Linked DNA regions of Halorhodospira halophila SL1. The protein of the gene in region 2 binds, or shares a complex with, the protein of the main gene of each other region. Links are inferred from orthologs where the notes say so. Each region holds a gene or a part of one and is shown on either strand. Other genes may lie near its edges.

Region 1 (5,304 bases), 570 kb from region 2 along the record:
ACGCCGGCATTCACTGTGGTCATCCCGGCGCGGTACGGAGCCTCGCGGCTGCCGGGCAAGCCGCTGGCCGATCTGCTCGGCGAGCCGGTGGTCCAGCACGTCTACCGGCGCGCGGTAGAGAGCGGCGCCGCCCGGGTGGTCGTGGCGACCGACGACGCGCGGATCGAGTCGGCCTGTCGCGATTTCGGGGCGGAGGTCTTGCTGACCGCCCCCGACCATCCCACGGGGACCGATCGCATCGCCGAGGTGGTCGATCGTCTGGCATTGGTTGACGAGGCTATCGTGGTGAACCTGCAAGGCGACGAGCCGCTGATGCCCCCGGAGCTGGTCGCACTGGTGGCCGAGCGGCTCGATACGGATCCGGACGCGGCCATTGCCACTCTGGCGACCCCGGTCACCGCCGCGGACGAGCTCTTCGAACCGTCGGTCGTCAAGGTAGTGCGCGATCACCGTGACCACGCCCTCTACTTCAGCCGCGCGCCGGTCCCCTGGGACCGGGACCGCTTCGACGGGATCGATGATGGCGCCGTCGCTGCGGGGGGCTGGCTCCGCCACCTAGGACTCTACGCCTACCGGGCCGCCTTCCTTCGCCGTTTCCCGGGGCTCGAGCCGGCTCCGCCAGAGCGGCTGGAGTCTCTGGAACAGTTGCGAGCGCTATGGCACGGTTTCGCGATCCAGGTGGCCGCCACCGACCAGCGCCCGGGGCCGGGTGTCGATACGCCGGCCGATCTCGAGGCGGTAGCCCGGCGGCTGCAATCAACCCGATAAGGAAATGGTGTTATGTCCGAGGACAAACTGCGTGTGCTGCTCGTCTGCATGGGCAATATCTGTCGATCGCCAACGGCGGAGGGTGTGCTGCGCCAACGCCTGCGCGAGGAGGGGATCGAGCAGCTGGTAGAGCTCGATTCAGCGGGTACCCACGACTTCCACACCGGCAAGAGTCCAGACCAGCGCGCCCAGATGGCAGCGCAGCGGCGGGGGATCGATATCAGCGATCTGCGCGCCCGGCAGGTGGAGCGTCACGATTTCGAGGCCTACGATCTGATCCTGGCGATGGATGAGGCCAATCTGGGCATCCTGCAGGCCGACTGCCCGCCGAAGCATGCCCACAAGATCGGGCTATTCCTCGATTACGCGCGCGACCGCAGTGAACGGGAGGTGCCGGATCCTTACTACGGTGGCGAGCGGGGTTTTGAGCACGTCCTCGACCTGATCCAGGAAGCTGCCGATGGACTGATCGCCGAGGTCCGTCAGCGCCAGCAGCGCTGAACCGCTCCTGCGGGCGGCGAGGTGCCGCCCGCAGGGCTTCTCTTCTACCAGCCGGTCTTACTCGGCCCTCTCCGCATCTTCCGCATTGACCGAAGCGCCATCCGAGTCAGGCGCCGTGGCATTCTGCGCACCAGATGCCTGGGTCTTCGGCTTGCGCGGACGGCCTGAGCGGACGTGCTTGCGGCGGCCGGATGTCTCTGCCGGTTCCTCGGCCTGTTGTGGCGCGTTGGTTGCCGCGGCAGGTTCGGCCGCCTCTGCCTGGTCGGATCGCGATGCGTCGGCGTCCTTAACCGATGGGGCAGCGCCTTCCTCGGCCGCCTTCGGCGGCTTCGCGTCGTCGGTCGGCTGCGCCCGTTGATCGGCGGCTTTGCGGGAGCTGGTACGACGCGCCTCGGTGCTGCCTCCCTGAGTCGTCGCCGCCTCGGGCTGCGTTCCCGGCTCAGAGGGCTTTTCGGCCGCCTGGTCGCGAGTTGCCGAAGCCGCTGAGGCAGTGCCCGATGCATCCTGAGTGGCGGAGGACTCAGCAGCCGTGTCGCCGCTGTCACGCGCGGTAGCCGCCGAGCCTGACTGCCCGTCGTCCTGCTCCGACCCGTTGTTGGATCGCCGGCGGCGGCGACCCCCGCGGCGGCCTCGACGGCTGCGTCCGCTTCTCCCGGAGCCACTGGAGGAGCGGGCCTCGGAGGTTTGGGTGGTGTCTTCCGGCGTCGACTCCTTGGCGCCCTCCGGCTGCGGGGTCCCGGTTTCCGTATCGGGGGTCTCGGTGTCGGCAGTGGTCCCGGCCTTGGCGCTGCTCTCGCTCTTGCGCTTGCTGCTTGCCTTGCTGCCCCGGTTGCTCCGCTCCTTGCCTTCATCCTGGGCTTGCGCCGTCTCGGCGGACGAGCCTTGGGGGCCCGAGTCGCCCTCGGTCTGGGCGCGCTGCTGCTGTCCGTTGCCGCCGTCGCCGGTGCCCCGCCGACTGCGTCCGCCACCCCGGGAACGGCCACCGCGTCGGGTGCCGCGCTTGCTCTGGCCGCCGTTGCGGCCGCCACGCTCCTCGGAGGCCTCCGGCTCAGCCTCAACGCGTCGAGGGGACGCCTTGTCACGGGGTGAATCGCCCTCCGTAAGGCGTTCTTGATCGGTGGAGTTCTGGAATAGCAGTCCGCGCAGCCGACGGAAGATGGAGCTCAGAGGGGCGTCTTCCCCTTGACCCTCCGCGCCCTGGCCGGTCGGTCGCTTTCGCTCCTCGGTGCCGGAGGCGGGGCCCGGAGCGGGTGCACTGGGGGTAACCCCCTGGACGGCGGGCGCCGGAGGGCGACTGGCGGGCAGGCCAGCCTCGATGACCGTCGGCTCCGCTGCCGGAGTGGCCAGGTTGTAGCTACTGCCGCTCTGCTCCGGGCCTTCGTCGGTGCGCATGCGCTGAATATCGTAGTGCGGGGTCTCCAGATTGCGGTTGGGGATCAGCAGGATGTGCACGCCGTAGCGGTGCTCGAGTTCGGCGATCTGGGCCCGCTTCTCGTTGAGCAGGAAGGTGGCGACCTCGATGGGGAGCTGTGCCAGGACGCGCCCGGTCTTCTCCTTCATCGCCTCTTCCTCGATGATCCGCAGGATCGACAGCGCCAGGGACTCGACGCTGCGCACCGTCCCCTGGCCACCGCATCGGCCGCAGACCTCCTGGTGGGCCTCGCCGAGGGACGAGCGCAGGCGCTGCCGAGACATCTCCAGCAGCCCGAACCGGGAGATCCGCCCGATCTGCACCCGCGCGCGATCAGCCTTGACCGCCTCGCGCAGCCGGCTCTCGACCTCGCGCTGGTGGCGGGGTGGGCCCATGTCGATAAAGTCGATGACGATCAGGCCGCCGAGGTCGCGCAGACGCAATTGCCGGGCGATTTCGTCGGCGGCCTCGAGGTTGGTGTTGAGGGCCGTCTCCTCGATGTCGGCACCCTTGGTGGCGCGCGAGGAGTTGATGTCGATGGAGATCAGCGCTTCGGTATGGTCGATGGCGATGGCGCCGCCGGAGGGCAGGCGAACATCGCGTTGAAACGCCGACTCGATCTGGCTCTCGATCTGGTAGCGCGAGAATAGCGGTACCGGATCGGTGTAGTGCTTGAGTTTCTGCCGGTTGTACGGCATGACCTGGTCGATGAAGTCGCGTGCCTTGGAGAAGACTTCATCGTCGTCGACCAGGATCTCGCCGATATCCGAACGCAGGTAATCACGCAGCGCGCGGATGATGACGTCGCTTTCCTGGTACACCAGGAACGGGGCCGCGCGCTCTGCGGTGGCGTTCTGGATGGCATCCCAGAGCTTCAGCAGGTAATCCAGGTCCCACTGCAGCTCTTCCGTGCTACGTCCAACGCCGGCGGTGCGCACGATCAGCCCCATCCCTTCCGGGACATCCAGCTGGCGCAGGCTCTCGCGGATTTCCGCGCGATCCGACCCCTCGATCCGCCGGGAAACTCCCCCGGCACGCGGATTGTTGGGCATGAGCACCAGGTAGCGCCCGGCCAGGCTGATGTAGGTGGTCAGGGCGGCGCCTTTGTTGCCGCGCTCCTCTTTGTCGACCTGCACCAGGACCTCCTGGTTTTCGCGCAGGCCGTCCTTCGGGGAATTGCGCTGGCCGTCCGCCGAGGTGAAGTAGGCCGGCGCGATCTCCTTGAAGGGGAGGAAGCCGTGGCGCTCTGCGCCGTACTGGACGAACGCCGCCTCGAGGCTGGGTTCAACCCGGGTGATGATCCCCTTGTAGATGTTGGCTTTTTTCTGCTCGCGGGAGGGTGCCTCGATGTCGAGATCGTAGAGGATCTGCCCATCCACTAGTGCAACGCGCAACTCTTCCGGCTGAGTTGCGTTGATCAGCATTCTTTTCATGGGTGCGCAATCTCCGCAGCCCTGCCGCCATCGCTACAGGGCGCCCGAGCAGGACGGGCCGGGGGGCCGGCATCGCATCGGGCCCGGCCGCTGCCCGCTCGGGCCACAGCGGTGGCGCCGACCAGGCGGCAAGCCAGACCATCCAGTGCGACAGTTCCGTCCGTGTCATCCGCGCTCGACTCCTGAAGGGGCGCAGGGCATGTTCGTCGTGGTCAAGTGGTCCCCGCCGCCATGGGCGCGGACCCGTTGTCTCGTCTGGCGCTGCTATCAGCGCCGCACGGCGTGCGACGCTGTGTGAAACCCGTCGCGGCGTCGCGTGAATCTGGACACCACGTGCGACTAATTGTATCAGTGACTTGCGTCGCCCTTCAAATTCCTTCTTTTGCTAGAATCCGCCTATGAGCGCCTCTGATCCCAAGGTTCGACACCATCAGGTACTGGCCGACGAAGCCGGGCAGCGAATCGACAACTTCCTCCTGCGACAACTCAAGGGTGTACCGCGCAGCCGAGTCTACCGCCTGCTGCGGAAAGGGCAGGTGCGTGTTGATGGTGGCCGCGCCAAGCCCACGCGCCGGTTGAGTGCCGGCGAGGTGGTGCGCATACCACCGGTTTCGGGGCAGCGCCAGACAAGCCAACCCGCCTCGGGGGGGCTCCCTGATGGCCTGGAGGCGCGGCTGCGCCGCGGTGTGCTCTATGAGGATGAGCGCCTGCTTGTGCTGGACAAGCCCTCGGGGCTGGCCGTCCACGGCGGCTCCACCGTGCGCCTGGGTCTGGTGGAGGCGCTGCGAGGCCTGCGTCCGGATCTGCCCTTTATAGAGCTGGTGCATCGACTCGACCAAGAGACGAGCGGATGCTTGATGCTGGCCAAGCGTCGATCGACGCTGCGTCGGCTCCATGAACAACTCCGGCAGGGCAAGGTGGAAAAGCATTACACGACGCTGCTGGTCGGGCCGTTGCGAGGCGTGACGCCGCTGCGCGTCGATGCGCCGCTGGAGCGTTTGCCAGGCGCGCCTCGGGAACGGCAGGTGCGTGTCAGCAAGCAGGGGCGGGCGGCCGTGACCGAATTCCTGCGGAAGCAGTCCTGGCCGCAGGCGACCCTGGTCACCGCACGCCTGGAGACCGGCCGCACCCACCAGATTCGGGTCCACGCTCGGCACATCGGCCACCCGGTGGCGGGCGATGAGCGCTATG
Region 2 (4,929 bases):
ATCAAGCACCAGGGCCAGCGACTCTACGACCTGGCGCGCCAGGGGGTGGAGGTCGAGCGCGAACCCCGCCGGGTTGAGATCTACGACCTGCAGCTGGTGGCGGTTCGTGGGGATGAGCTGGAGCTGTCGGTGCACTGCTCCAAAGGCACCTACATCCGTACACTGGCCGAGGACATCGCCCAGGCGCTGGGGACCGTGGGACACGTGTGCGCGCTGCGCAGGCTCGGGCTGGGGCCGTACCAGGATCCGGCGATGTGGACCGAAGAGATGCTCGCCGCGCGGGCGGAGCAGGGGCGCGAGGCGCTGGATGCCACACTGCTGCCGATGGACTCGGCCCTCCAGCAGTACACCGGCGTCGAGCTTGCCGACGATCTCGCCTACTTTGTCGTCCAGGGGCAGCCGGTCTTTGTGCCCAAGGCGCCCAGCGAGGGTTGGCTGCGGCTCTACGATCGCGGCGGCAACTTCCTGGGCATGGGGCAGGCCCTGGATGACGGGCGCATCGGGCCCAAGCGCCTGGTGGCGCGCCGCTGAACGGGGGCGGTGCTGCGCAAGCCCCCGCCGCCGGGTGGCAAATTCTTGTTCCCTTGCCCCCGCGAGGGCTACACTAGCTGCCTTTATTGACAGGCCGAAATCGAACGTACAGGTCAGGAGTCGTACATGTCGCTGAATGCTGAGCAAAAATCGGAGATCGTCGAGCAATTCCGGCGTTCCCCCTCAGATACCGGATCGCCCGAAGTGCAGATCGCGCTGCTCTCGGCTCGAATCCAGCACCTCACCGAGCACTTCTCGGTGCACAAGCAGGATCACCACTCCCGGCAGGGTCTGCTGAAGCTGGTCAGTCAGCGCCGCAAGCTGCTCGATTACCTCAAGCGCAAGGATCGGGGCCGTTATCAGGACGTCATCGAGCGTCTCGGCATTCGCAAGTAAGCGCAAGGGGTAAACAACGATGAGCGAGAGCCAGCTATCCCTGACCCCGGTCAAGCGGAGTTTTCAGTTCGGTCAGCACCAGGTGACCCTGGAGACCGGGGGCGTGGCCCGTCAGGCCGATGGCGCCGTCCTGGTCGATATGGCGGACACGGTGGTTCTGGTCACCGTGGTCGGCAGGAAGGACCCGGCGGCGGCACGCGATTTCCTGCCGCTGACGGTCAATTATCAGGAGCGCACCTACGCTGCGGGGCGTATCCCCGGTGGCTTCTTCAAGCGGGAGGGCCGGCCCTCCGAGAAGGAGACCCTGACCTGCCGCCTGATCGACCGGCCGATCCGGCCCCTGTTCCCCGAGGGGTTCCGCCAGGAGGTCCAGGTGATCGCCACGGTGCTCTCGCTCAACGATGAGGTGGATGCCGACATTCCGGCGATGATCGGGACCTCGGCGGCGCTGGCGTTGTCCGGCATTCCGTTCGAGGGGCCCATCGGTGCCTGCCGGGTTGGTCACCTCGACGGCGAGTTCGTACTCAACCCGACCTTCAGTCAGACGGCGGAGTCGGATCTGGATCTGGTCGTGGCCGGCACCCAGGATGCGGTCCTGATGGTCGAGTCCGAGGCCAATCTGCTGCCGGAGAGCACGATGCTCGACGCCGTGCTCTACGGGCACGAGCAGATGCAGGTGGCCATCGATACCATCAACGATCTGGCCGCTGAGGCGGGCAAGCCGCGTTGGGACTGGCAGCCGCCGGCGAAGAACGAGTCGCTGGACTCGGCGGTGGCAGAGCTGGTGCGTTCGGACCTCGAGGCCGCTTACCAGATCGCCGACAAGCAGGAGCGCAGTGAGCGGGTTGGCGCCCTGCGCGACAAGGCGGTGGAGGCGCTGGCCGACGAGGAGCGTGAAGGCTGGGGCGCCGGCGATGTCGGAGAGGCGTTCAAGACGCTCGAGAAGAAGATCGTCCGGGGCCGGATTCTGGCCGGTCATCCCCGCATCGATGGCCGCGACAACCAGACGGTGCGCCCGCTCAACGTGCAGGCCGGTGTCCTGCCGCGGACCCACGGCTCGGCGATCTTCACCCGCGGCGAGACCCAGGCGATCGTGGTCAGCACGCTCGGTACAGGCCGGGATGCTCAGGTCATCGATGCGCTGGAGGGCGAGCGGCGCGAGCCGTTTATGCTGCACTACAACTTCCCGCCGTACTGCGTGGGCGAGACTGGCTTCATCGGCACGCCGAAGCGGCGCGAAATCGGCCACGGCAAGCTGGCCAAGCGCGGTGTTGAAGCGGTGATGCCCTCCGACGAGGAGTTCCCCTACGTGATTCGCGTGGTCTCGGAGGTCACGGAGTCCAACGGGTCGTCTTCGATGGCCACCGTCTGTGGCACCAGTCTGTCGCTGATGGATGCCGGCGTGCCGCTGAAGGCTCAGGTGGCTGGTATCGCCATGGGCCTGATCAAGGAAGGCGACGAGTTCGCCGTGCTCACCGACATCCTTGGCGACGAGGACCACCTCGGTGACATGGACTTCAAGGTTGCCGGTAGCAAGGATGGTGTCACTGCGCTGCAGATGGACATCAAGATCGACGGGATCACCCGGGAGATCATGGAACAGGCCCTGGATCAGGCGCGCTCCGGCCGGCTGCATATCCTCGAGCAGATGAATCAGGTGATCGACAAGCCGCGCGAGCAGATGTCCGAGTACGCCCCGCGGCTGCTGACCATGAGGATTGACCCGGAGCGTATCCGGGACGTGATCGGCAAGGGCGGTGCGACCATCCGTGGGCTGACCGAGGAGACCGGTACCAACATCGACATCAGCGACGAGGGCGTGGTGACCATCGCCTCGGCGGACAAGGCGGCCGCCGAAGAGGCGAAGAAGCGCATCGAGCTGCTGACCGCCGATGTCGAGGTGGGCAAGGTCTACGATGGCAAGGTTGCGAAGCTCATGGACTTCGGCGCCTTCGTCAACATCCTGCCCGGTCGGGATGGCTTGGTGCATATCTCGCAGATCTCCAACAACCGGGTCGAGAACGTCGCCGACGAGCTTTCGGAGGGCGACTCGGTCCGGGTCAAGGTGCTCGAGGTCGATCGTCAGGGCCGGATCCGGCTGTCGATGAAGGCCGTCGAAGAGGAGTAACGGCCGCCGGACCACTGCAATCGCTGCGGTGTCGGCTTGCTGCCGGCGCCGCGGCGGCTACCCTGAAGGGGGTGCCGACCGATCGTCGGGAGGTTGCGGTGGTTGAAGCCAAGCTAAGAGACGCGGAGCACGCCGCGTTGCTCGTCGTCGACGTCCAGCCGGACTTTATGCCCGGCGGTGCGTTGCCGACCCAGGGCGGCGACGAAGTGGTCCCCCCCATTGCCCGCCTGCTGGAGCGGGCGCCCAGCCGCTACGTGGTGGCGACCCAGGACTGGCACCCACCGGGGCACATCTCCTTTGCCTCCAGCCATCCAGGGTGTTCCCCCTTCGAGGTGATCGAGCTCCACGGCGTCGACCAGGTGCTCTGGCCCGATCACTGTGTCCAGGAGACCCGCGGTGCAGCCCTGCACGACGGGGTCCCATGGCGCCATGCAGACCTCATCCTGCGTAAGGCCACCGATCCGCTGGTCGACTCGTACAGCGCGTTCCGCGAGAACTTCGCCCCGGATGGACGGCGGCCGTCGACGGGTCTGACCGGCTACCTGCGCGAACTCGGTGTCGAGCAGCTCTACGTCTGCGGCCTGGCGAGGGACTACTGCGCACTGTGGAGCGCGGAGGACGGGGCCCAGGCGGGCTTCGGGGTGCACTTCCTGTGGGATCTGACCCGTCCTGTGGATGCCAGCAACGACGCCTCGGTGCAGCGGACGCTGCAGGCGGCCGGGGTGGAGATCGTCACCGGGGTGCCCTGAGCGGTTCAGGCAAAGAAGCCGTGCAGGTGCCAACCGTAGGGCGGGCGACGGTCGCGATAGACCCAGAGCCGGCTGCCGACCGGGGCGCGCGCGACGTAGTAATCGCGGGCCACGTCCTCGTCGTCCCACCAGCCGCTTTCGATCCGTTCCGGACCCGCTTCCAGGCACAGCGGGCCGCCCCAGTGCGGTTCTCCGCCCTCGCCGCTGAGTAGACGCCGCGGGTGTGGCAAGAGCCAGACCGGCCGCGGCAGCGTTGCGGCGGGGGGCCGGTCCGGGTGTTCCAACGGTAGGCGGCACCAGGCACGCTCCGGACGTGGGTCGGGGTAGGTAGCCAGGCGTTGGACGCAATCGGCCCCCAAGCGGGCGATGAGTCGCTCGCTGAGGGTGCGCACGGCTTCGCCATCGGCGCCCGTACGCTCGAAGAGGTCGCCGCTGGTCCCTTGGTAGGGCAGGAGTTGATCCGCCTCGAGACGGACGGCGGTGGCCACATCGGGGAGTGCCTGGCGTTCCAGCCGGTGGCGGGCGATGTGGGCCATGTGCTCCAGGTCGCGGGTCGGACGCAGGAAGCCCAGGGTCAGCCGCGTATCCGGACCATCCGGGTGCTCCAGGGCGACCGCGGCCTGCTGGATCCCGGCATCGAGGCCGCGAAGCATGCCGACTAGGGCGCGCAGCAGGCGCTGCAGGGCGAAGCCGGTTGCCTGAGTGGCTGCGGTCGGGGCCGGGAGTTCCAGGCGACCACGGTAGCGCTGGGGTGGTGGGATGCAGCGGCGCGGCTCGGGGCGCTCGCCGAGGGCCTGCTCCAGGGTGCGGATAGGGGGGTCGCCGATGCGGCGGCGCAGACCGCTGCGGGGCATGCGCAGGCAATCGCCCAACCGCGTCAGGCCCAAGGTGCTCAGTGCGGACTGCTGGGCCGGTGTCGGATCGAGGAGGTGGCACGGTAGGGGCATCAGCGCGCGGCGGAGCGACTGGCGGTCGGTGAGCCAGATCCCGGGGCTGGCCCGGGCGAGCAGTCGGGCGCCTTGCGGGGTGGGGGCAGCGGCCAGTGCGGCCCGGGGTTGGCCCAATTCGCGCAGGCCCTCTTGGGCGCGCTGCTGGATCGCGGCCCGGCCGCCGAACAGGCGCTGG

The links. The genes of interacting proteins can lie anywhere in the genome.
Region 1: the proteins of pnp (region 2) and rne are in contact, whole or in part, in a cryo-EM structure (PDB 9QH0), measured with the Escherichia coli proteins. The link is inferred for Halorhodospira halophila SL1 from one-to-one orthologs.

Annotation. Positions count from the first base shown.
Region 1 is NC_008789.1:1,345,968-1,351,271, reverse strand. The notes cover bases 1,127-4,462. They hold rne (ribonuclease E), read right to left. Parts: upstream 4,114-4,462; coding sequence 1,327-4,113; downstream 1,127-1,326. Other genes in these bases: HHAL_RS06325 (low molecular weight protein-tyrosine-phosphatase), read left to right, coding at 1,127-1,269. Also shown: kdsB (3-deoxy-manno-octulosonate cytidylyltransferase), read left to right, coding at 1-768; more of HHAL_RS06325, read left to right, coding at 781-1,126; HHAL_RS06315 (RluA family pseudouridine synthase), read left to right, coding at 4,512-5,304. UniProt on the Escherichia coli protein: Endoribonuclease that plays a central role in RNA processing and decay. Required for the maturation of 5S and 16S rRNAs and the majority of tRNAs. Also involved in the degradation of most mRNAs.
Region 2 is NC_008789.1:1,913,950-1,918,878, reverse strand. Bases 551-3,511 are described here. They hold pnp (polyribonucleotide nucleotidyltransferase), read left to right. Parts: upstream 551-967; coding sequence 968-3,055; downstream 3,056-3,511. Other genes in these bases: HHAL_RS08785 (nicotinamidase), read left to right, coding at 3,154-3,511; rpsO (30S ribosomal protein S15), read left to right, coding at 658-927. In the rest of the region: tRNA pseudouridine(55) synthase TruB, read left to right, coding at 1-531; more of HHAL_RS08785, read left to right, coding at 3,512-3,804; HHAL_RS08780 (Y-family DNA polymerase), read right to left, coding at 3,810-4,929. UniProt on the Escherichia coli protein: Involved in mRNA degradation. Catalyzes the phosphorolysis of single-stranded polyribonucleotides processively in the 3'- to 5'-direction. Also involved, along with RNase II, in tRNA processing.